Regions from separate parts of the Telluria sp. ZB4P36 genome, predicted to be linked through region 2. Evidence: predicted binding sites of a transcription regulator. Region 2 holds the regulator's gene; each other region holds the start of a gene.

Region 1 (6,818 bases), on a different contig from region 2:
ACCATGCAGTCGGTGGTCAGCATCAGGCCGGCGATCGACGCTGCGTTCTGCAGGGCCGAACGGGTGACCTTGGCCGGATCCAGCACGCCCATTTCGACCATGTCGCCGTAGGTGCCGTTGGCGGCGTTGTAGCCGTAGTTGCCGGTGCCGGCGATGACGGCTGCCACCACGACCGACGGCTCGTCGCCGGCGTTCTGGACGATCATGCGCAGCGGCTCTTCCATGGCGCGCAGGACGATCTTGATGCCTGCGTCCTGGTCAGGGTTGTCGCCCTTGATGTCGATGTTCGAACGCGCGCGCAGCAGGGCCACGCCGCCGCCCGGGACGATGCCTTCTTCCACGGCAGCGCGGGTAGCGTGCAGCGCGTCTTCCACGCGTGCCTTCTTCTCTTTCATCTCGACTTCGGTGGCTGCACCGACGCGGATCACGGCAACGCCGCCGGCCAGCTTGGCCACGCGCTCTTGCAGTTTTTCGCGGTCGTAGTCCGAGGTCGCTTCTTCGATCTGGACGCGGACCATCTTGACGCGTGCTTCGATCGCTTCAGCGGCGCCGGCGCCGTCGATGATGATGGTGTTTTCCTTGCCCACTTCGACGCGCTTGGCCTGGCCCAGTTCGTTCAGCGTGACCTTTTCCAGGGTCAGGCCGACTTCTTCGGCGATCACCTGGCCACCGGTCAGGATGGCGATGTCTTCCAGCATGGCCTTGCGGCGGTCGCCGAAGCCAGGCGCCTTGACGGCGACGGTCTTCAGGATGCCACGGATGTTGTTGACCACCAGGGTCGCCAGCGCTTCGCCTTCGATGTCTTCGGCGACGATCACCAGCGGACGGCCGGCCTTGGCGACTTGCTCGAGCACCGGCAGCAGGTCACGGATGTTCGAGATCTTCTTGTCGCACAGCAGGATGAACGGGTTCTCGTGAACGGCGACCTGCTTGTCCGGGTTGTTGATGAAGTACGGCGACAGGTAGCCGCGGTCGAACTGCATGCCTTCCACGATGTCCAGCTCGTCGTTCAGCGACTTGCCGTCTTCGACGGTGATGACGCCTTCCTTGCCGACTTTTTCCATTGCCTCGGCAATGCGCTCGCCGATCGAGGTTTCCGAGTTGGCCGAGATGGCGCCGACTTGTGCGATCTCTTTCGAGGTCGTGGTCGGCTTGGCGATCTTCTTCAGTTCTTCGACGGTGGCGGCGACGGCCTTGTCGATGCCGCGCTTCAGGTCCATCGGGTTCATGCCGGCGGCAACGAACTTCATGCCTTCGCGGACGATGGCTTGTGCCAGCACGGTCGCGGTGGTGGTGCCGTCACCGGCGTTGTCGCTGGTCTTCGAAGCGACTTCCTTGACCATCTGCGCGCCCATGTTCTGGAGCTTGTCCTTCAGTTCGATCTCTTTCGCGACCGAGACGCCGTCCTTGGTGACGGTCGGGGCGCCGAACGAGCGCTCCAGCACGACGTTGCGGCCTTTCGGGCCCAGGGTGACCTTGACTGCGTTGGCGAGGATGTTGACGCCTTCAACCATCTTGGCGCGCGCTGCGTCGCCGAAAATTACTTCTTTAGCTGCCATGTCTTGTTTCTCCGAATGGTTTCGAGGGTATTGAGGGAGGATGCGAGATTACAGGGCCACGACGGCCATGATGTCTTCTTCGCGCATGACCAGCAGTTCCTGGCCATCGACCTTGACGGCCTGGCCCGAGTACTTGCCGAACAGGACGCGGTCGCCGACCTTCACTTCCAGCGGACGGACCTGGCCGTTTTCCTGCACCTTGCCGTTACCGACGGCGAGGATTTCACCCTGGTCCGGCTTCTCGGCGGCTGCATCAGGAATGATCAGGCCGGATGCAGTTTTGGTTTCCTGGTCGAGACGCTTCACGATTACGCGATCGTGCAAAGGACGAAGGTTCATGCAAAACTCCTTATTTTTCAGTGGTTTGACTAGCGATTCAGTGCCGCCGCCAGGTGGCGTCGGCTTCGAAAGAGTTGTTAGCACTCTCTGCTAACGAGTGCTAATTATAGGGATCATAACATCTCATTTCAAGACGCTGTGTGTGTCCGCGTACCGACTTTTTTGACGAAGACCAATGTAATGGAGGGCTGAGCAGGGTTTTGCCGTGGTCTCGCCGACAACAGCCGGGCAGGGTACACTGGATGCCAAGGCCGTGACGCGCGCTTGCGATTCGGTTGACGGAAAAACCATCTCAGTCCTATAGTGTCGAATGATTTCCGAATTCCAAGACCTCTCCGACAAAATCGACCGGCTCGCCCAGCTGACCCAGTCGCTGCGTGCCGAGAACTACCTGCTGCGCCAGGCCAACAGCCTGCTGAGCGCCGAGAATCTCGCGTTCAAGGAGCGACTGAACGAGGCCCAGCGCCGCGTCGAGGCGTTGCTCGAGCAGTTTCCCGCACCGGAGGAACCCGAGGCGCCCGAAGCCGACGGCGAAGCCAGCGAGGCCACCCAATGATCCATCTCGATTGCACCATCATGGGCCAGCCTTACCGCCTGGCCTGCCGCGAAGGCGAGGAGCGCACCCTGCGCGAAGCGGTCAGCTACCTGGACGGCAAGATGTGCGCGCTGCGCGACTCGGGCAAGGTCAAGGGCACCGACCGCATCGCGGTCATGGCGGCGCTCAGCGTGGCGGCCGAATTCCTGTCGGTGAAATCGCCCCAGGGCCCGCTGTCCGACATGTCGATCCTCGAAGTCAAGCAGAAGCTGGAAGCGATGCACACCGTCCTCGACAAGGCCTTGGCGCCGCAGGAAAACCTGTCCTGAATGTCGGGATTGAATTCGGAATCGGTTGACATGCTCGGCCAACAGAGTAAACTGCGCTCTACCCTGCGGTGTTCGAGATTTGTCATATATTCCTTGAACCATTCTTTCGCATAGGTTGTGGGACATGCTTGGTGGGCGCGAGCGTCACTAGTCTGACGAACCCGAAATTGAGCTGACTGCGACCACCTTGAGCCTTTTGGTTCGGGATGCCGGCAATAACGACACAGGCGGGGCTACACACACGAGCGGTTGCGCACCTTGGTACGCAGCCGCTTTTTTTATGGGGCGATGTGATGGAGATGCGATGCGCTATTGGTTGATGAAATCCGAACCGGACGAAGTCAGTTTCGACGACGTGCTGGCGGCGCCCGCGAAGACCGTGTCCTGGTTCGGGGTGCGCAACTACCAGGCGCGCAACTTCATGCGCGACGCCATGTCGGCCGGCGACGGCATCCTGTTCTACCACTCCAGCTGCGCGGTGCCCGGCGTGGCCGGCATCGCCGAAGTGGCCAGCGCCCCCTATCCGGACGCCACCCAGTTCGATCCATCCTCCCCCTACCACGACCCCAAGGCGAAGCAGGAAGAACCGCGCTGGATCTCGGTCGACGTGCGCGCGCTGGAAGCGGGGCGCTACCTGCCGCTGGCCGAACTGCGCGCCACGCCGGGGCTGGAAGACATGGTGCTGCTGCAGAAGGGCAGCCGGCTGTCGGTGTCGCCGGTGACGCAGGCGGAGTGGAACACCATCGTCGCCCTGGTGCGCGAAGGGAAGCGCTGATGGACATCGGCCTGATCCTGGCCCTGCTGGCCATGGGCGCCTTCGGCGGCTTCGCGGCCGGGCTGCTCGGCATCGGCGGCGGCATGATCCTGGTGCCATTCATCACGATGATCTTCACGGCGCGCGGCATTGCGCCGGAGCTGACCATCCACATGGTGATCGCGACCTCGCTCGCGACCATCCTGTTCACCTCCCTGTCCTCGGTGCGCGCCCACCACCAGCACGGCGCGGTGCTGTGGCCCGTGGTGAAGCTGCTGGCGCCTGGCATCCTGGTCGGTTCCTGGATCGGTCCCTGGATCGGCAAGCAGATGGATTCCTCGGTACTGGCGGCCTTCTTCGGCGTCTTCGTCGCCTTCTCGGCCACCCAGATGCTGATCTGGAAAAAGCCGGCGGCCGCCCGTGCACTGCCGGGGACGGCGGGGATGTTCGCCACCGGCGGCTTCATCGGCACGCTGTCGGGCATCGTCGGCGCCGGCGGCGGCTTCGTGTCGGTGCCCTTCATGACCTGGTGCGGAGTAAGCATCCACAATGCGGTCGCCACCAGCGCGGCGCTGGGCTTCCCGATCGCACTGTCGGGGACCATCTCGAATATTTATTTCGGCTGGGGCGAGCCCGGGCTGCCGGAATACGCGCTCGGCTTCATCTACCTGCCGGCGCTGGCCATCATCGTGCTGGCCAGCGTGACGATGGCGCCGGTCGGCGCACGCACCGCGCACCGGATGCCGGTGCGCCGGCTGCAGCAGGTGTTCGCGGTGATCCTGTATGCGCTGGCGGCCTACATGTTCTGGAAAGCGTTCAACTAGGCCGTGCATACATGTTGACGCGGCGGCGCGGCTTCGGTACCGTCGCATACACACATATGTCAGCCGATACCATCCGCCTTCTTCAAGCAGCGTCGCCCGCCGGGCAGGGCGCGATGTCGCGTGTCGCGGCGGGCTTCCTGCTGTTCGCCTTCTTCTGGATCGTGGCGGCGGCCGCCTTCTCGGGCTTTGCCGGCAAGTGGGGACTGCGCGACGGCGATCCGCGCTTCGGCGTCTCGGCCATGCTCGAGATGGGGGCGCACAAGCCCTTCGTCTACCGCCAGCTGCTGCCGGACCTGGCGCGCCGCCTCGATGCCCTCGCCCCGGAGCGCCTCAAGGAGCGGGTCGCCAGACGCTTCCGTCCCGAAGAGGTCTTCGCCAAGAGCCATCCCGGCAGCACGGACGGCGAGCGCTTCCGCTACGCGGTCGTGTACTACCTCAGCTTCCTCGCGCTGCTGGGCAGCCTGTTCGTGCTGCGCCGGATCCTGCTGCACTTTAACGTCTCGCCGCTGGCCGCGGTGCTGGCGCCGACCGCCTTCGCATTGAGTTTCCCCTACCTGCAGACCGTGGGCGGCTACTTCTACGACACGGTCGAACTGCTGTTCGCCAGCCTGGCCTTCCTGCTGGCCCTGCGCGCCCGGCTGCTGGCGCTGGCGGCGCTGGTGCTGGTGGCAACCCTGAACAAGGAGACCTTCTTCTTCGTGCTGCCGGCCTTGTATCCGCTGCTGCGCAGCCGGCTGTCGCGCCGCACGGCCTGGCTGGCGATCGGCCTGCTGGTGCTGCTGGCCGGCCTGATGAACCTGGCGCTGAAGGCGGCCTACCTCGACGCCTTCGGCGGCGCGCTCGAATTCCACCTGCAGGCGAACGTCGCGGCCTATTTGTCGGGCAATCCCTACTTCCGCCTCGAGACCACCTATGGCCTGGTGGGTCCGTCGCGCGCCTTCGTCGGCACCCTGGCGGTGCTGGGGATCGTGCTGTGGCGCGCCTGGCCGCTGGCGCCGCGCGTGCTGCGCCGCCACCTGGCGCTCTGCGCGCTGGTCAACCTGCCGCTGTTCCTGGCCTTTTGCGCCACCGGAGAATTGCGCAACCTGAGCACGACCTTCACCGGCCTGGTGCTGCTGGTGGCCTTCCTGATCGATCGCGAGGCCAGCCTGCGCAGCGGCCTGCGCGCGCTGGCCCCCGCAATCGGCGAGGGTGCAAGGCTGGCCTCGCGTCAGGCCTGAAGCCGGCGCATGCGCGCGCGGTCCAGCGGCAGGTCGCGCACGCGCAGGCCGCAGGCATCCGCCACCGCGTTCGCCAGCGCCGCCGCGGCCGGTCCCTGGGCCGCTTCGCCGGTGCCCAGGAAGGGCTGGCCCGGCCGGTCCAGCAGGTGCACGGCGAGGCGGTCCGGCACCCCGTTGAAACGCAGGATCGGATAGCCGGCCCAGTCCTGGCTCAGCACCCGGCCGGCATCGAAGCGCACCGCTTCCAGCAGGGTCCAGCTGGCCGACTGGAGGATGCCGCCCTCGATCTGGTTGCGCACGCCGTCGGGGCTGACCACCTCGCCGCAATCGACCGCCGCATCGCCGCGCACGATGCGCACGAAGCCCGTCTCCAGCGCCACCTCGACTTCCAGCGCCACGGCGCAGTAGGCCGCCGAGTTCTTGTAGCGGGCGAAGGCGAAGCCGCGGCCGCGCCGCGGCGTCTTCTTGTAGGCATCCCAGCCGAACCTGGCCGCCGCCAGCTTCGCAACCTCGATGGCGCGCGGATCGGCCAGGTGGCGCAGGCGGAAGGCCACCGGGTCGGCGCGCGCGGCGCGCGCCAGCTCGTCCATGAAGCTTTCGATCGCGAACACGTTGCAGTAGGCGCCGAGCGAGCGCAGCGCCGAGGTGCGGAAGGGGCCGGCCGGCTGGAAATGGTGGGTCACGCGCGCGTTCGGCAGCGCGTAGTAGGGAATCGCATTGCGGTCGCCGCCGCCTTCCGGCTGCGGGATCGGCTTCGGCGCGGGCGGCGCAAATGGACGTGCCAGCAGGGTGGCGGCCAGCAGGTTGCCGGCCTTGCCGGGGCGGGTGGCATGGGCCTGGCTCCAGACCTCGTAGTGCCAGTCGACGATGGCGCCGGCCGCATCCAGGGTCGCCCGCACCTCCGCCACCATCGCCGGGCCGAAAGGTTCCCAGGCGTGTTCGTCCTCGCGCATCCACTGCACCCGCACCGGCAGGTCGGGGAAGGCGCGCGCCAGCAGCACCGCGTCGGCCGCGACGTCGTCGGCGCCGTTGTGGCCGTAGCAGCCGGACCCTTCGGCATGGATGCAGCGCACCGCTTCCTCGGGCGCGCCCAGCAGCTCGGCCAGCGCGGTGCGCAGCGGGTAGACGCCCTGTGAATGCGTCCACACCGTATAGCGGCCGCCTTCCAGCAGGGCGATCGCACACGAAGGGCCGATCGAGGCGTGCAGCTGATAGGGGCGGGTGTAACGCGCGCGCAGGCTGCGGCCCGCCGTTCCCG
Region 2 (6,818 bases):
GCCGGGTCCGTGCTCACCGGCGGCGCGGGACGCGTCTGGTTGCGCCAGGCGGCGCAGCCGGACAGCATCAGCGTGCATGCGAGGCCGGCCGCGAGGGCTGCCCGGCTTGAGAATCGGTGGAGAACGGCTTGTTTGACGCGCATAGGTAACCTCAAAACGTTTGAGCGGGAGCTCCAAAACGCTATATCATAAAGCACTCCGCCAAACTACGAGCAACAAACATGAGTAACAACCCTAGCGACCTGAAGGCCAGCGGCCTGAAGGCAACTTTGCCACGACTGAAAATCCTGGAAATCTTCCAGAACAGCTCCGTTCGGCACCTGACGGCGGAAGATGTCTACAAAATCCTCCTGGCCGACAACATGGACGTCGGCCTGGCCACCGTCTACCGCGTGCTGACCCAGTTCGAGCAGGCCGGCCTGCTGAACCGCAACCACTTCGAGACCGGCAAGGCCATCTACGAGCTGAACGCCGGCTCGCACCACGACCACCTCGTCTGCCTCGACTGCGGCCACGTGGAAGAGTTCTACGACGAAGAGATCGAATCGCGCCAGCACAAGATCGCCGTGGAGCGCGGCTTCAAGATTGCCGAGCACTCGCTGGCGATTTACGGGAATTGCGTGAAGGTGGGCTGCCCGCGCAAGGGCTGACTCAGGACTGGCTCAGGGCATTCGACAGCAGCTTCGCCGTAATGTCCACGATCGGGATCACGCGCTCGTAGGCCATGCGCGTCGGCCCGATCACCCCCAGGGTGCCGACGATGCGCCCATTCACCTCGTAGGGCGCGGTCACCACGCTCATCTCGTCCATCGGCACCAGCTTCGACTCGCCGCCGATGAAGATCTGCACACCACCCGCCTTGCTCGACACGTCGAGCAGCTGCATCAGGCCGGTCTTCTGCTCGAACATCTCGAACATCTGGCGCAGCGAGCTCATGTTGGACGACAAGTCCGACACCGACAGCAGGTTGCGTTCGCCCGCGATCACCATGTCGTCGCCCTCGGCCATCGCCTCGCTGCCCGCCTCCACCGCCACCTGCATCAGGCGGCCCATGTCGTCGCGCAGCTGGCGCAGCTCGCCGCCCAGGCGCTTGCGCACCTCGTCGAAGGTGAGGCCGGCGTAGTTCTGGTTCAGGTAATTGGCCGACTGGATCAGCTGCCCCGGCGTGTAGTCGACGTCGGTCAGCAGCAGCCGGTTCTGCACGTCGCCGCGCGGGTCGACGATCACCAGCAGGATGCGCTTCTCGGACAAACGGAGGAATTCGATCTGCTGGAACACCGATTCGCGCCGCGGGCTTTGCACCACCCCGGCGAAGGTCGACAGCGAGGACAGCATCTGGGCCGCGTTGGCGATGATCTTCTGCGGATGCTGGCTCGGCAGGCGCATGTTCTGGGCGCCCACCGCGTGCTCGTCGATGTGCTGCACGGTGAGCAGGGTGTCGACGAACAGGCGGTAGCCGCGCGGGGTGGGAATCCGGCCGGCCGATGTGTGCGGGCTGGAGACGTAGCCCATCTCCTCGAGATCGGCCATGATGTTGCGGATCGTGGCCGGCGACAGGTCGAGGCCGGAGATCTTCGACAGCGCGCGCGATCCGACGGGCTGGCCGTCGGCGATGTAGCGCTCGACGAGGGCTTTGAGCAGGGTCTGGGCGCGGGGTTCGAGTTGCATGCTCATATTATGCACGCGATGGCGGACGCGGCGCCAGTTCAGTCGTGCTCGCGCTTGAGCCAGTCCAGCAATCCGTCCAGGCTGTGGACCTCGGCGTCGGGCTTGACCTCGTCCGGCAGGTAGTTCACCTGGCCGGTCCGGTTCATCCACACCGCGCGCAGCCCGGCGCGCTGGGCGCCATAGACGTCGAGCCGCAGGTCGTCGCCCACGTAGACCGCCTCCTGGGGCGCCACGTCCAGCATCCGGCAGGCCTCCAGGAAGATCTTTACGTCCGGCTTGGCGACGCCGAAGCTGGGCGCGGCCACCGAGGCGTCGAAATGGCGTGCCAGGCCGATCGTCTGCAAGTCGGCATTGCCGTTGGTGACGGAGCCGATCTTTACCCTGCCCTTCAGGCGCAGCAGGCCGGGCAGCACGTCGTCATAGGGGATCACCGCATTGCGCGCCGCGAAGAATTCGGCCATGGCCTGCTCCACCTTGCCGGCATCCTCGCCGGCCTGCTCGAAGGCGGCGATCAGGCCGGCCCGGCGCAGGGCGCCCAGGTCGAGCTGGAATTCGGGCTGGCGCGCCAGCAGTTCGAGCCGGGCCTGGCGCAGGGTCTCGATCGTGTACTGCTGCGCCACCCGCGGCGCATGCGCGCGCAGCCAGGCGAACAGGATCTGCTCGGCCTCCAGGATCACCGGGGCGATCGGCCACAGGGTGTCGTCGAGGTCGAACAATACTGCTTTGGGCCAGGGGCGGCGCTGCGTCATGAGGTGCTTGCTTGGGAGATGGGTCGCTGGTCCAAGCATAGCGAGCACGCCCGTAGAAAGCAATCGGTCCCGGTTCCGAATACTAAATACCGACGGTTACACCGTGATACAAAGGCAAACCGTCCAGCTGCTTGCCAAATGCACTAAAATGTTGGGCGATAAATGTTGGGCGATGAGCGTCCAACTGCGTGTCCGCTGATCACTTGCACACGCTTTGCACGTTCACCAGTCAGATTTTTTGGAGAAATTATGAAGAGTTCGTACCTGCGTGCCGGGGCTGCACTGGCATGCGCGCTGGCGCTGTCCGCGTGCGGCGGCAGCGATGGCGACCTGTATGTCGGCGGCACCTTCACCGGCGTGACCAAGACCGGCCTGGTCGTGCAGAACAACGGCGGCGCCGACCTGGCCATCAATCCGACCAACAACGGCGTCGGCGAGTTCTATTTCCCGGAGCTGGTGGAAACCGATTCCAGCTACAACGTCACGATCAAGAGCTTCCCGAGCAACGCGGCGACTTGCGAAGCGACGGCCAACAAGGGCAAGGTGGCATTCAGCATCAATACCATCCGCATCCAGTGCACCATCCGCCAGCACGAGCTCAAGGGCACGGTGTCCGGCCTGGTCGGCAACAACCTGGTGCTGGTCAACGGCGCGGACCGCGTCCCGGTTCCCGCGGGCGCCACTTCCTTCACCATGGCCAAGGTCAACGAAGATGCGCCCTACGGCGTCGCCATCCTGACCCAGCCCGACAACCAGACCTGCACGGTCGCCAACGGCGCCGGCACGGTGGGCGCGAACGACATCACCAACGTGGCGGTCACCTGCGGTCCCCGCACTTAAACCTGGAGCAACCTTCATGACGTTTTCCCTGATCCGTCCGGCAAGCATGCTGGCAATGGCAGTGGCCCTGGCATCCTGCGGTGGCGGCGGCGACGATGACTACACCGTGGGCGGCAGCGTCGACGGCGTGGTCTACCCGGGCATGGTGCTGAGCAATAACGGCAGCAGCATCAACGTGGCCCCGCCCGCCAAGGCCGGCGACCCGGTCACTTTCAGCTTCCCGAACAAGCTCGAGTACGGCGACACCTACAATGTGACGGTGAGCTCGCCGCCGCAACACCAGAACTGCCGCGTCCACCAGTTCTTCCCGCTGAGCAATGCCGATACGGCCGGCCGCCTGGCCTCGATCAATGCGCGCTTCGAGTGCTTCATCAATGAATTCCGGATCGGCGGCAAGGTCACCGGGCTGACCAAGGACAATACCGGCCTGGTACTGGCCAACGGCAGCACCACCGGCTCGACAATCATCATTCCAGCCGACACCAACACAACGGGCGCCGCCTTCGACTACTTCATGGCGGTCTCGGTCCCGTACAACCAGACCTATGGCGTCACCATCGTCACCCAGCCGAAGGGCCGCGTCTGCACGGTCCAGAACCCGACCGGCACCATGGGCGACGCCGACGTCACCAACATCAACATCAATTGCGTTCCGACTTGAGATATTCGCAAAAATTATGTCGATTATGCGAAAGGGAAATTGGACTTATATGCTGTAACGCAGCATACTAACTCCTGTCTCCTCCAACTCTCCTCAGAAAAGAATTGGATTTCAGCCCGCCTCAACAGCGGGCTTTTTTTTCGCCCGCGTATCCGGATCAGGCCGGACGCTTGGCCGTCACCTTCACCACGGCGACCTGGGCGTCGCCGACCGAAACCTGGGCGTTGTAGGCCTCGGCGGCGCGGCTGTTGGCGGCCTGGGCGAAGCTGCTGGCGCCGGCGAGGACCAGGGCGGCGATGAAGATGGCTTCCATGTGCTTGAGGGTGTTCATTGTCGTGCTCCTTCGGTTGGCTGGTTTCGCCGCTTGGCAATCGCTTTGCGGCTGTCGATGGAAGCACTTTAGCCAATGGCCCCCGCAGGCTCCAGCGAGCTGCGACGGACTGCAGGAATGGGCGGATGAAGGGACGAAATGGAGGATGCGCCGCGATTGTGCGGCGCAATGTAGAGCAGTTGTGGCTTACAGCAGATTGGCCAGGGCGACGTACTGCTCCAGCCCCACCGCCTCCGGCCGCGCCCCCGGATCGATCCCCGCCTCGACCAGCTGCGCCTCGGTGAACATCCCCGCCACGCAGTTGCGGATCACCTTGCGGCGCTGCGAGAAGGCCTTGGCCACCACCTTTTCCAGCGTGGCGCCATCGACGTCGAGCTTCTGGCGCTTGGGGATCATGCGCACGATGGCCGAATCGACCTGCGGCGGCGGGTCGAAGGCGGTCGGCGGGACGATGAACAGCAGGTCCATGTCGTAGCGCCATTGCAGCATCACCGACAGGCGGCTGTAGGCCTTGGTGCCCGGCTCGGCCACCATGCGCTCGACCACCTCCTTCTGCAGCATGAAGTGCTGGTCCTCGATCAGGGGCGCGAATTCGGCCAGGTGGAACAGCAGCGGGCTCGAGATGTTGTACGGCAGGTTGCCGACCACGCGCAGCTTCTGCCCTTCCGGTACCGGAATCGCTCCGAAATCGAATTTCAGCGCATCGCCCGAGTGCACGGTGAGCTTCTCGCGCGGGTAGGCCTTTTCCAGGCGCGCCACCAGGTCGCGGTCGAGTTCCACCACGTGCATGTGGTCGAGCGACTTGAGCAGCAGCGCCGTCATGGCGGCCAGGCCGGGGCCGATCTCGACCATCGTCTCGCCGCGGGACGGCCCGATGGCGTCGATGATGTTGTCCAGGACGAGTTTGTCGGTCAGGAAGTTCTGGCCGAAGCGCTTGCGTGCGACGTGTTTCATGTTGACTTTCTTGTTGTTGATGCCATCTGCATGGCGGCGCGGATCGCCTCTTCCATGCTGCCGCAATCGGCCAGGCCCAGTCCCCGGGCCGCGAGGTCGAGCGCGGTGCCGTGGTCGACCGAGGTGCGCACGATCGGCAGGCCGAGCGTGACGTTGATGCCGCGCCCGAAGGTGGCGTGCTTCAGCACCGGCAGGCCCTGGTCGTGGTACATCGCCAGCACGCAGTCGGCATCCTGCAGGTACTTCGGCTGGAACAGGGTGTCGGCCGGATAGGGGCCGCGCGCGTCGATGCCGCGCGCCCTGGCCTCCTCCAGCACCGGCGTGATGACCTCGATCTCCTCGCGCCCCAGGTAGCCGTTCTCGCCCGCGTGCGGGTTCAGGCCGGCGACCAGGATGCGCGGCGCGGCGATGCCGAATTTCGCTTTTAAGTCGGCGTCGATGATGTCGATCACCTGCGCCAGGTTCTCGCGGCTCAAGGCGGCCGGGACGTCCCTGAGCGGCAGATGGGTAGTGGCCAGCGCGACGCGTAGATAGGCTTGATCGCCGCCCGGCTGCCCCCCGGATGGCCGGCCCGCCAGCATCATCACCACCTTCGGGGTATTGGTCTTCTCGGCCAGGTATTCGGTATGGCCCGAAAAGGCCACGCCGGCGTCGTTGATCGTGCTTTTCTGGAGCGGCGCGGTGACGATGCCGTCGAACCAGCCGCATTGGGCGCCCTCGATTGCCAGGTCCAGGGTGGCCAGCACGGCGCGCCCGTTCTCGGCGTTCAGCAGGCCCGGCACCACGTGCGCGGCGAGCGGCACGTCGACCACGGCCAGCCGGTCCTTGCCGAACTGCGGCAAGCCGCCGTGTCGGAGGGCCTGGATCGACAGCGCCGACAAACGGATGGAGGGATCGATCAGGCTGGCGGTGAGCGCCAGGAAGGCGGCGTCGCCGACCAACACGCAGTTGGCGGATTCGCGCAGCGCCCAGGCCGCGCGGATCGATATTTCGGGACCGATGCCGGCCGGCTCGCCGACCGTGACCGCGAGGGTTGGCCGACGGCTTGCCTGCATGGTCATGGATTACTGCTCCTCGCGGAACTCGACGTAGGCGCGGTCGCGCACCTGGCGCATCCAGTCTTCCAGCCCTTCCTGCATCTTGCGCTCGCGCAGGACCTGGCGTGCCGCATTGCGTTCCTTCTGCGCGCTCTGGTCTTCGGACTTGCGCTCGGTGACGCGCAGGATGTGGAAGCCGAACGAGGACTCGATGACGTCCGAGATCTCGCCCGGTTTCAGGGTGCTCAGGGCCTGGTCGAATTCCGGACCGGCATCGCCCGGTTCCAGCCAGCCCAGGTCGCCGCCCTTGGCCGCGCTGCCCGGTTCCTGGCTGTTCTGGCGTGCCAGGTCTTCGAAGGTGGCGGTCTTGTTGACGACCTTCTCCTTCAGTTCGAGCAGCTTCTTCTTGACCTCGGCCGCGGTCATGGTCGGCGTCGGCTTCATGAGGATATGGCTGACGCGGGTCTGCTGGACCACGCTCGGCTCGTTCGCGGCGGCTTCGGCCAGGCTGCGCTTGTCGGCCACGCGCAGGATGTGGAAGCCGTTGTTGGTCTTGATGATCGGGGTGACCTGGCCCG
Region 3 (6,818 bases), on a different contig from region 2:
GCCGACATCGGCGAGTTGTTCCCGGAAACCGCGGAACGCCCGACCACCGACGCCGAAAAGAAGCAGTCCTGGATGACCCGGCTGAAGGCCGGCCTGTCCAAGACCTCGAGCAACCTGTCGCTGCTGTTCGTCGGCGCGCGCATCGACGAGGACCTGTACGAGGAACTCGAATCCGCGCTGCTGATGTCCGACGCCGGCATGGACGCCACCCAGTACCTGCTGGATTCCCTGCGCCGCAAGGTCAAGGAAGACAAGCTGCTGGACGCCGCCCAGGTCAAGGCCGCACTGAAGGAGCTGATGATCGAGCTGCTGACGCCGCTGCAGAAGCCGCTCGAACTGGGCCGCCACGAACCGCTGGTGATGATGATCTCGGGCGTGAACGGCGCCGGCAAGACCACCACCATCGGCAAGCTGGCCAAGCACATGCAGCGCTTCGACCAGTCGGTGCTGCTGGCCGCGGGCGACACCTTCCGCGCCGCCGCGCGCGAGCAGCTGATGGTCTGGGGCCAGCGCAACAACGTCACCGTGATCTCGCAGGCGTCCGGCGACCCGGCCGCCGTCGCCTTCGACGCGGTCCAGTCGGGCAAGGCCCGCGGCCTTGATGTGGTCATGGTCGACACCGCCGGCCGCCTGCCGACCCAGCTGCACCTGATGGAAGAACTCAAGAAGATCAAGCGCGTCATCGGCAAGGGCATGGACGGCGCCCCGCACGAGACCCTGCTGGTCATCGACGGCAACACCGGCCAGAACGCCCTGGCACAGGTGAAGGCCTTCGATGACGCGCTGCAGCTGACCGGCCTGGTGATCACCAAGCTGGACGGCACCGCCAAGGGCGGCGTGCTGGCCGCGATCGCGCGCACCCGTCCGGTGCCGGTGTACTTCATCGGCGTCGGCGAGAAGCTGGACGACCTGCAGCCCTTCGACGCCGAAGAATTCGTCGAAGCCCTGCTGGGTTGAAGGACGCGCACCCGATGATCGAATTCCAGTCCGTCTCCAAACAATACTCCACCGACGCCTATGCCTTGCTCGACGTCTCCCTCAACATCGGCAAGGGCGAGCTGGTCTACCTGGCCGGCCCCTCCGGCGCGGGCAAGTCGACCCTGATGAAGATGGTGGCCGCGGTCGAGCGTCCGACCAGCGGCACGGTGACCGTCAACGGCCAGGACATCGGCCGGCTCAAGAAGGCCGGCATCCCCTTCCTGCGCCGTAACCTGGGCCTGATCTTCCAGCACCAGCGCCTGCTCAACGACCGCAACATCCTCGGCAACGTGATGCTGCCGCTGCTGGTCACCGGCGCGCCCAAGGCGCAGGCCGAACAGCGCGCCCGCGCCGCCCTCGACAAGGTCGGCCTGCTCGATCGCACCAGGGCCATGCCGCTGGAACTGTCCGGCGGCGAGCAGCAGCGCGTGGCGATCGCGCGCGCCATCGTCAACCGCCCGCAGATCATCCTGGCCGACGAACCCACCGCCAACCTCGACCGCGTGGCGGCCGACAGGGTGCTCGACGCCCTGCGCGCCTTCCACGCCGTCGGCGTGACCTGCGTGATCTCGACCCACGACGAGCAGGTGCTCGACAGTGCGGCGGCGCGCGTAATACGCCTCGAACACGGCCAGCTGGCCTACGCCGGCCGCATCGGAGGTGCCGCATGAGGCCCTGGTTCCGCCAGCACCGCTTCGCCCTCGGCGCGGCCCTGTCCACGGTGCGCAAGGCGCCGGGCAGCTTCCTGTTCAACGTGCTCGTGGTCGCCTTCGCGCTGATGCTGCCCTTCGCCGGCATCACCCTGCTCGACAACGTGCGGCCGCTGTCCCAACAGCTGTCGGTCGATCCGGAGATCAGCCTGTTCATGAAGCTCGAGGCGACGCGCGAGGAAGCCACGGCCCTGCAGCCCCGCATCCGCGCCATCGTGGCGGCCGGCGGCAAGGCGGACGTCGCCTTCATCCCGCGCGAAAACGCCCTGGCCGCGCTCAAGGACAAGAGCGGCCTGAGCGACGTGCTCGACACCCTGGGCGAGAACCCGCTGCCGGACAGCTATGTGATGAAGCTCGGCGGCAGCGGCGCCGCCGCCCAGGTCGACGGCATGGTCGAACAGCTGCGCACCCTGCCCGGCGTCGACACCGTGCAGGTCGATTCGGCCTGGGTCAAGCGCCTTGCCGCCCTGCTCGGCATCCTGCGCCTGGCCCTGCTGCTGCTGGCGGTCACGCTCGGCATCGTGGTGATCGCGGTGGTGTTCAACACCATCCGCCTGCAGGTGCTGACGCAAAAGGAAGAGATCGCCGTGTCGAAGCTGCTGGGCGCGACCGACAACTTCATCCACCGGCCGTTCTACTACACCGGCGCGCTGCTGGGCCTGTGCGCAGGCGCGGTGGCGCTCGGGGCGGTGCTGCTGGCGCTGAAGCCGCTGAACGGGGCGATTGCCGAGTTTGCAAGGCTGTATGCCTCGGAATTCCAGCTGACGCCGCTCGGCGGGCTGGAAATTGCGGGCGTGCTGACGATCAGCGCCGGCCTCGGACTGATCGGCGCCATGCTGTCGGTGCAGCGTCACCTGGCACGCGTGCAGTAATTCCATCAAGCGGACGGCCACGCGAACGGGGCTTGGCCGTCCCTCCCTACGCGCAGACGGGCGCCTGTCCTACACTGTGTCCCCCCTCTAGGTGCGCCATCCAACAGAAGGCCCATCCTCCGGCATTTAATCTGTCCCTGACAGGTTTTCCAGCCGCTTCAAGCTCACTTTTGAGCTGAATCAATCGGATACAAGTCGTCTGCTCTACAGTTAAAACGACGCGATTTTGATTCCCAAAGGCAATTCTTTAGCCAAACTTAATCGATTTTGGCAAACCGATGCCTTGCCTAGCACTCACTCCTGGAGAGTGCTAATATATGTCTCAGATACAGCGAAATCAAGGAAAGCATCCGAGTAACAAGGGGTAACGCTGGTGTCACGCGGCATGGGTCGGTGGCACACTAAGGATGCAGCAAGATCACTACGAGGGAAATGAACATGTCCGCACAATCCGCATTGGTTCCTGCCGGCAGTCGCGCCCTGAACCTGGGGTTCACCGGCAATCTCGGCAATATTGACGCCTATATCTCGGCCGTCAACCGCCTGCCGATGCTCACCCACGAAGAAGAAGTTTCGCTGGCGAAGTCGCTGCGGGAAAAGAATGACCTGGACGCCGCCCAGAAGCTGGTGCTGTCGCACCTGCGCCTGGTGGTGTCGATCGCACGCGGCTACCTCGGCTACGGCCTGCCGCACGCCGACCTGATCCAGGAAGGCAATATCGGCCTGATGAAGGCAGTCAAGCGCTTCGATCCGAACCAGGGCGTCCGTCTCGTGTCGTACGCGATGCACTGGATCAAGGCCGAGATGCACGAGTACATCCTGAAGAACTGGCGCCTGGTGAAGGTTGCAACGACCAAGGCCCAGCGCAAGCTGTTCTTCAACCTGCGCAGCAACAAGCAGAGCCTCGACACCATGACCCCGAGCCAGGTCGACGAGCTGGCGAAGATGCTCGACGTCAAGCGCGAAGAAGTGATCGAGATGGAAACCCGCCTGTCGGGCCGCGACATCGCCCTCGAATCGCCGACCGATGACGACGACGACAAGTTCGCCCCGATCGCCTACCTGTCCTCGGAGCAGCAGGAGCCGACCCGCGTGCTGGAGGCCGAGGCGGTCGACCGCCTGCAGTCGGAAGGCCTGGAGACCGCGCTGTCGAAGCTGGACCCGCGTTCGCGCCGCATCGTCGAAGCGCGCTGGCTGGCCAACGACGACGGTTCGGGCGCCACGCTGCACACGCTGGCCGAAGAGTTCGGCGTGTCGGCCGAGCGTATCCGCCAGATCGAATCGGCTGCCCTGAAGAAGATGAAGGGTGCGCTGGCGGCTTACGTCTAAGTCCAGCCCGCTCGACGACAACCCCGCCTCGGCGGGGTTTTCTTTTTCGTGGGGCCGAACAACGACTCCGGCAAGCCCCGGCTAGAATGCTGCTTTGATCCGGCCCGCCCAAGGAGAAACCGATGACCGACCAGTACGTCCCGCCGAAAGTCTGGACCCCACCCGCCTCCAGCGGCGGCACCTTCGCCAACATCAACCGCCCCGTCGCCGGCCCCACCCACGAGGCCGAACTTCCGGTCGGCAAGCACCCTCTGCAGCTGTACTCGCTGGCCACGCCCAACGGCGTGAAAGTGACCGTCATGCTGGAAGAGCTGCTGGCGCTGGGCCATGGCGGCGCCGAGTACGATGCCTGGCTCATCAGGATCAACGAGGGCGCCCAGTTCTCGAGCGGCTTCGTCGATATCAACCCGAACTCGAAGATCCCGGCCATGGTCGACCGCAGCGGCCCGGAACCGGTGCGGGTGTTCGAATCGGGCTCGATCCTGGTTTACCTGGCCGAAAAGTTCGGCGCCTTCCTGCCGGCCGCGGGCGCGGCCCGCGCCGAGACCATGAACTGGCTGTTCTGGCAGATGGGCTCGGCGCCCTTCGTGGGCGGCGGCTTCGGCCACTTCTACGCCTACGCGCCGGAAAAGCTGGAATACCCGATCGACCGCTACGCGATGGAAACCAGGCGCCAGCTCGACGTGCTGGAGCGCGAGCTTGCCCACAAGCGCTTTATCGCCGGCGACGAATATACGATTGCCGACATGGCGATCTGGCCCTGGTACGGCGGCATGGTGCGCGGCGAGTTGTATGAAGCAGGCGAATTCCTGTCCGTGCATGAATACAGGAACGTACGCCGCTGGGCCGACGAGATCGCGACCCGTCCGGCCGTCATCCGCGGCCGCAAGGTCAACCGCGTGCGCGGAAATCCGGACGAGCAGGTGCCGGAACGCCACGATGCGGCCGACCTCGACTGATTCCTGCGACCAGCCGCGCGAATGCGCTATGCTGGCAGGCGATGTTCCGATTGCGTTTCCACTAACGGAGAGTGCCATGGCCATGGTTAGCAAGAATACGGTTTGCCTCTGGTTCAACGGATCGGCGCTGGAAGCGGCGCAGTTCTACGCGAAAACCTTCCCCGACAGCGAAGTCGGCCAGGTCTTCCGGGCGCCGGGCGATTATCCCGCCGGCAAGCAGGGCGACGTGCTGACCGTCGGCTTCACCGTGGCCGGCATCCCCTGCATCGGCCTGAACGGCGGGCCGGCCTTCCAGCACTGCGAAGCCTTTTCCTTCCAGATTGCCACCGACGACCAGGAAGAGACCGACCGCCTGTGGAATGCGATCGTCGGCAATGGCGGTCAAGAAAGCGCCTGCGGCTGGTGCAAGGATCGATGGGGCCTGTCGTGGCAGATCACGCCGCGCGCGCTCACCGAGGGTATCGCCGATCCCGATCCGGCCGTCGCCAAGCGCGTGTTCGAGGCGATGATGACGATGCGGAAGATCGACGTGGCGGCGATCGAGGCGGCGCGGCGCGGCTGAGATGTGGGGTTTTGCGCACTTCCGGGCGTTGACGCCACGGGGGCGCGCTGTCTTGCACTATACTCTTGCGTTTCGGCCAGACGGCAGCACAAGATGAAAGAACCCATGCAAGGCGAACCGGTTTTCAAGAAGCTCCGCGGCCTGGTCCGCTCCCTGCCGCCTGGCGGCATCACCTTGAGTGAACTCATCCACCAGGTCGGCAACGAAGGCCTGCTGATCCTGACCGCCCTGCTCACGCTGGTCTTCCTGATTCCGGTATCGATCCCGGGTGTGAGCACCGTCTTCGGCGCGGCGATCCTCCTGATCGGCATCAGCCGCCTGTTCGGCCGCGAACTCTGGGTGCCGGCAAAACTGAAGCACCGGACGATCTCGACAGCCAAGCTGCGCCCGGTGCTGCGCAAGGCACTGCCCTGGCTGTACCGGATCGAGCGGGTGAGCAAGCCCAATCGTATCCAGTGGCTGGTGGCCAACGGTCCGATCCAGCATCTCAACAATGCCGGCCTGATCCTGGGCGCGGTGCTGCTGATGATGCCTTTCGGCCTGATCCCGTTCAGCAATACCTTCCCCGCCGTGGCCCTGCTGTTCCTGGCCATCGGCCTGCTGCAGCGCGACGGCGTCAGCGTCCTGCTGGGCCATATCAGCAACGTCGTCACCATCCTGTACTTCAGCCTGCTCATCGGCGGCGGTGGACTGGCCGTGCGCGAAGTATTCAATCGCATGGCCGGCTGAACGCTTGCAGTCTGGCATTAACTTTTGTCTCAACAGAGCGCAATACCAGACTTGCAATTTTTGCAGATAAGCTACTAAAACATCAACTTACTGCGAACTCTTAAGAATTTACTTTAAGTGCATTTACAGCTCTGCTAGCATCCTTCGCTCGCATGGAGGAGCACATGGCTGAGCAATCCAGAAACGATGCACGTACCGATGTCGTGACGGCGAACCAGGTCGACGAGGGGCTGAAGTTGTGCGCCCGCTATGGCGTCCACCCTGCCCTGCTGTTCATGGAACAGGTCGGGGTGCCGCGGACGGTGGCGCTCAGGGTGCTGTGCTCGCCGGACCATTACCGGCAGCGCGACCGCCGCCGCCAGCCGCGCCCGGCACGCTAGCTCAGTGCTGCAGGTGCTCGATGAGAATGGTTGTCCCCACCAGCACCAGCACCACCCCGCCGATCCGCTCCGCGTTGCGGCCCACGGCCGCGCCCAGGCGCCGGCCCAGCAGCACGCCGATGGTCACCATGGTCGTGGTGGCGATACCGATCGCCACGGCCGCATGCATGATCGAGACGTCGACGAAGGCCAGCCCGACCCCGACCGCCATCGCGTCGATGCTGGTCGCCACCGCGGTCAGCACCAGCACCAGCAGGTTCTGCGAGCCGCCGGATTCTTCATCCTCGTCGGCGCCGAAG

Evidence for each region. Region 2 encodes HrcA, which represses chaperone genes, less so after heat shock. Its sites were predicted from a motif close to TTAGCACTCNNNNNNNNNGAGTGCTAA; they were not measured.
Region 1: a site for HrcA is predicted at 1,976-2,002, ahead of groES (co-chaperone GroES). Genes of this name have one in related genera too.
Region 3: a site for HrcA is predicted at 2,848-2,874, ahead of rpoH (RNA polymerase sigma factor RpoH). Genes of this name have one in related genera too.

Annotation. Positions count from the first base shown of each region.
Region 1 is NZ_JCASIE010000005.1:189,461-196,278, forward strand. It holds gene groL (chaperonin GroEL) at 1-1,559, opposite strand, end outside; gene groES (co-chaperone GroES) at 1,608-1,898, opposite strand; gene AC56LK_RS10120 (hypothetical protein) at 2,209-2,454, shown strand; gene AC56LK_RS10125 (cell division protein ZapA) at 2,451-2,762, shown strand; RNA gene ssrS (6S RNA) at 2,820-3,000, shown strand; gene AC56LK_RS10135 (EVE domain-containing protein) at 3,067-3,537, shown strand; gene AC56LK_RS10140 (sulfite exporter TauE/SafE family protein) at 3,537-4,340, shown strand; gene AC56LK_RS10145 (hypothetical protein) at 4,397-5,560, shown strand; gene AC56LK_RS10150 (xanthine dehydrogenase family protein molybdopterin-binding subunit) at 5,551-6,818, opposite strand, start outside.
Region 2 is NZ_JCASIE010000011.1:57,559-64,376, reverse strand. It holds gene AC56LK_RS15185 (outer membrane protein assembly factor BamE) at 1-143, opposite strand, end outside; gene fur (ferric iron uptake transcriptional regulator) at 222-650, shown strand; gene hrcA (heat-inducible transcriptional repressor HrcA) at 652-1,668, opposite strand; gene AC56LK_RS15170 (HAD family hydrolase) at 1,707-2,417, opposite strand; gene AC56LK_RS15165 (hypothetical protein) at 2,667-3,257, shown strand; gene AC56LK_RS15160 (hypothetical protein) at 3,274-3,918, shown strand; gene AC56LK_RS15155 (hypothetical protein) at 4,076-4,249, opposite strand; gene rsmA (16S rRNA (adenine(1518)-N(6)/adenine(1519)-N(6))-dimethyltransferase RsmA) at 4,436-5,203, opposite strand; gene pdxA (4-hydroxythreonine-4-phosphate dehydrogenase PdxA) at 5,200-6,258, opposite strand; gene AC56LK_RS15140 (peptidylprolyl isomerase) at 6,268-6,818, opposite strand, start outside.
Region 3 is NZ_JCASIE010000003.1:335,064-341,881, forward strand. It holds gene ftsY (signal recognition particle-docking protein FtsY) at 1-957, shown strand, start outside; gene AC56LK_RS06745 (cell division ATP-binding protein FtsE) at 972-1,649, shown strand; gene ftsX (permease-like cell division protein FtsX) at 1,646-2,560, shown strand; gene rpoH (RNA polymerase sigma factor RpoH) at 2,999-3,889, shown strand; gene yghU (glutathione-dependent disulfide-bond oxidoreductase) at 4,012-4,848, shown strand; gene AC56LK_RS06765 (VOC family protein) at 4,931-5,410, shown strand; gene AC56LK_RS06770 (exopolysaccharide biosynthesis protein) at 5,504-6,139, shown strand; gene AC56LK_RS06775 (hypothetical protein) at 6,304-6,519, shown strand; gene AC56LK_RS06780 (manganese efflux pump MntP) at 6,521-6,818, opposite strand, start outside.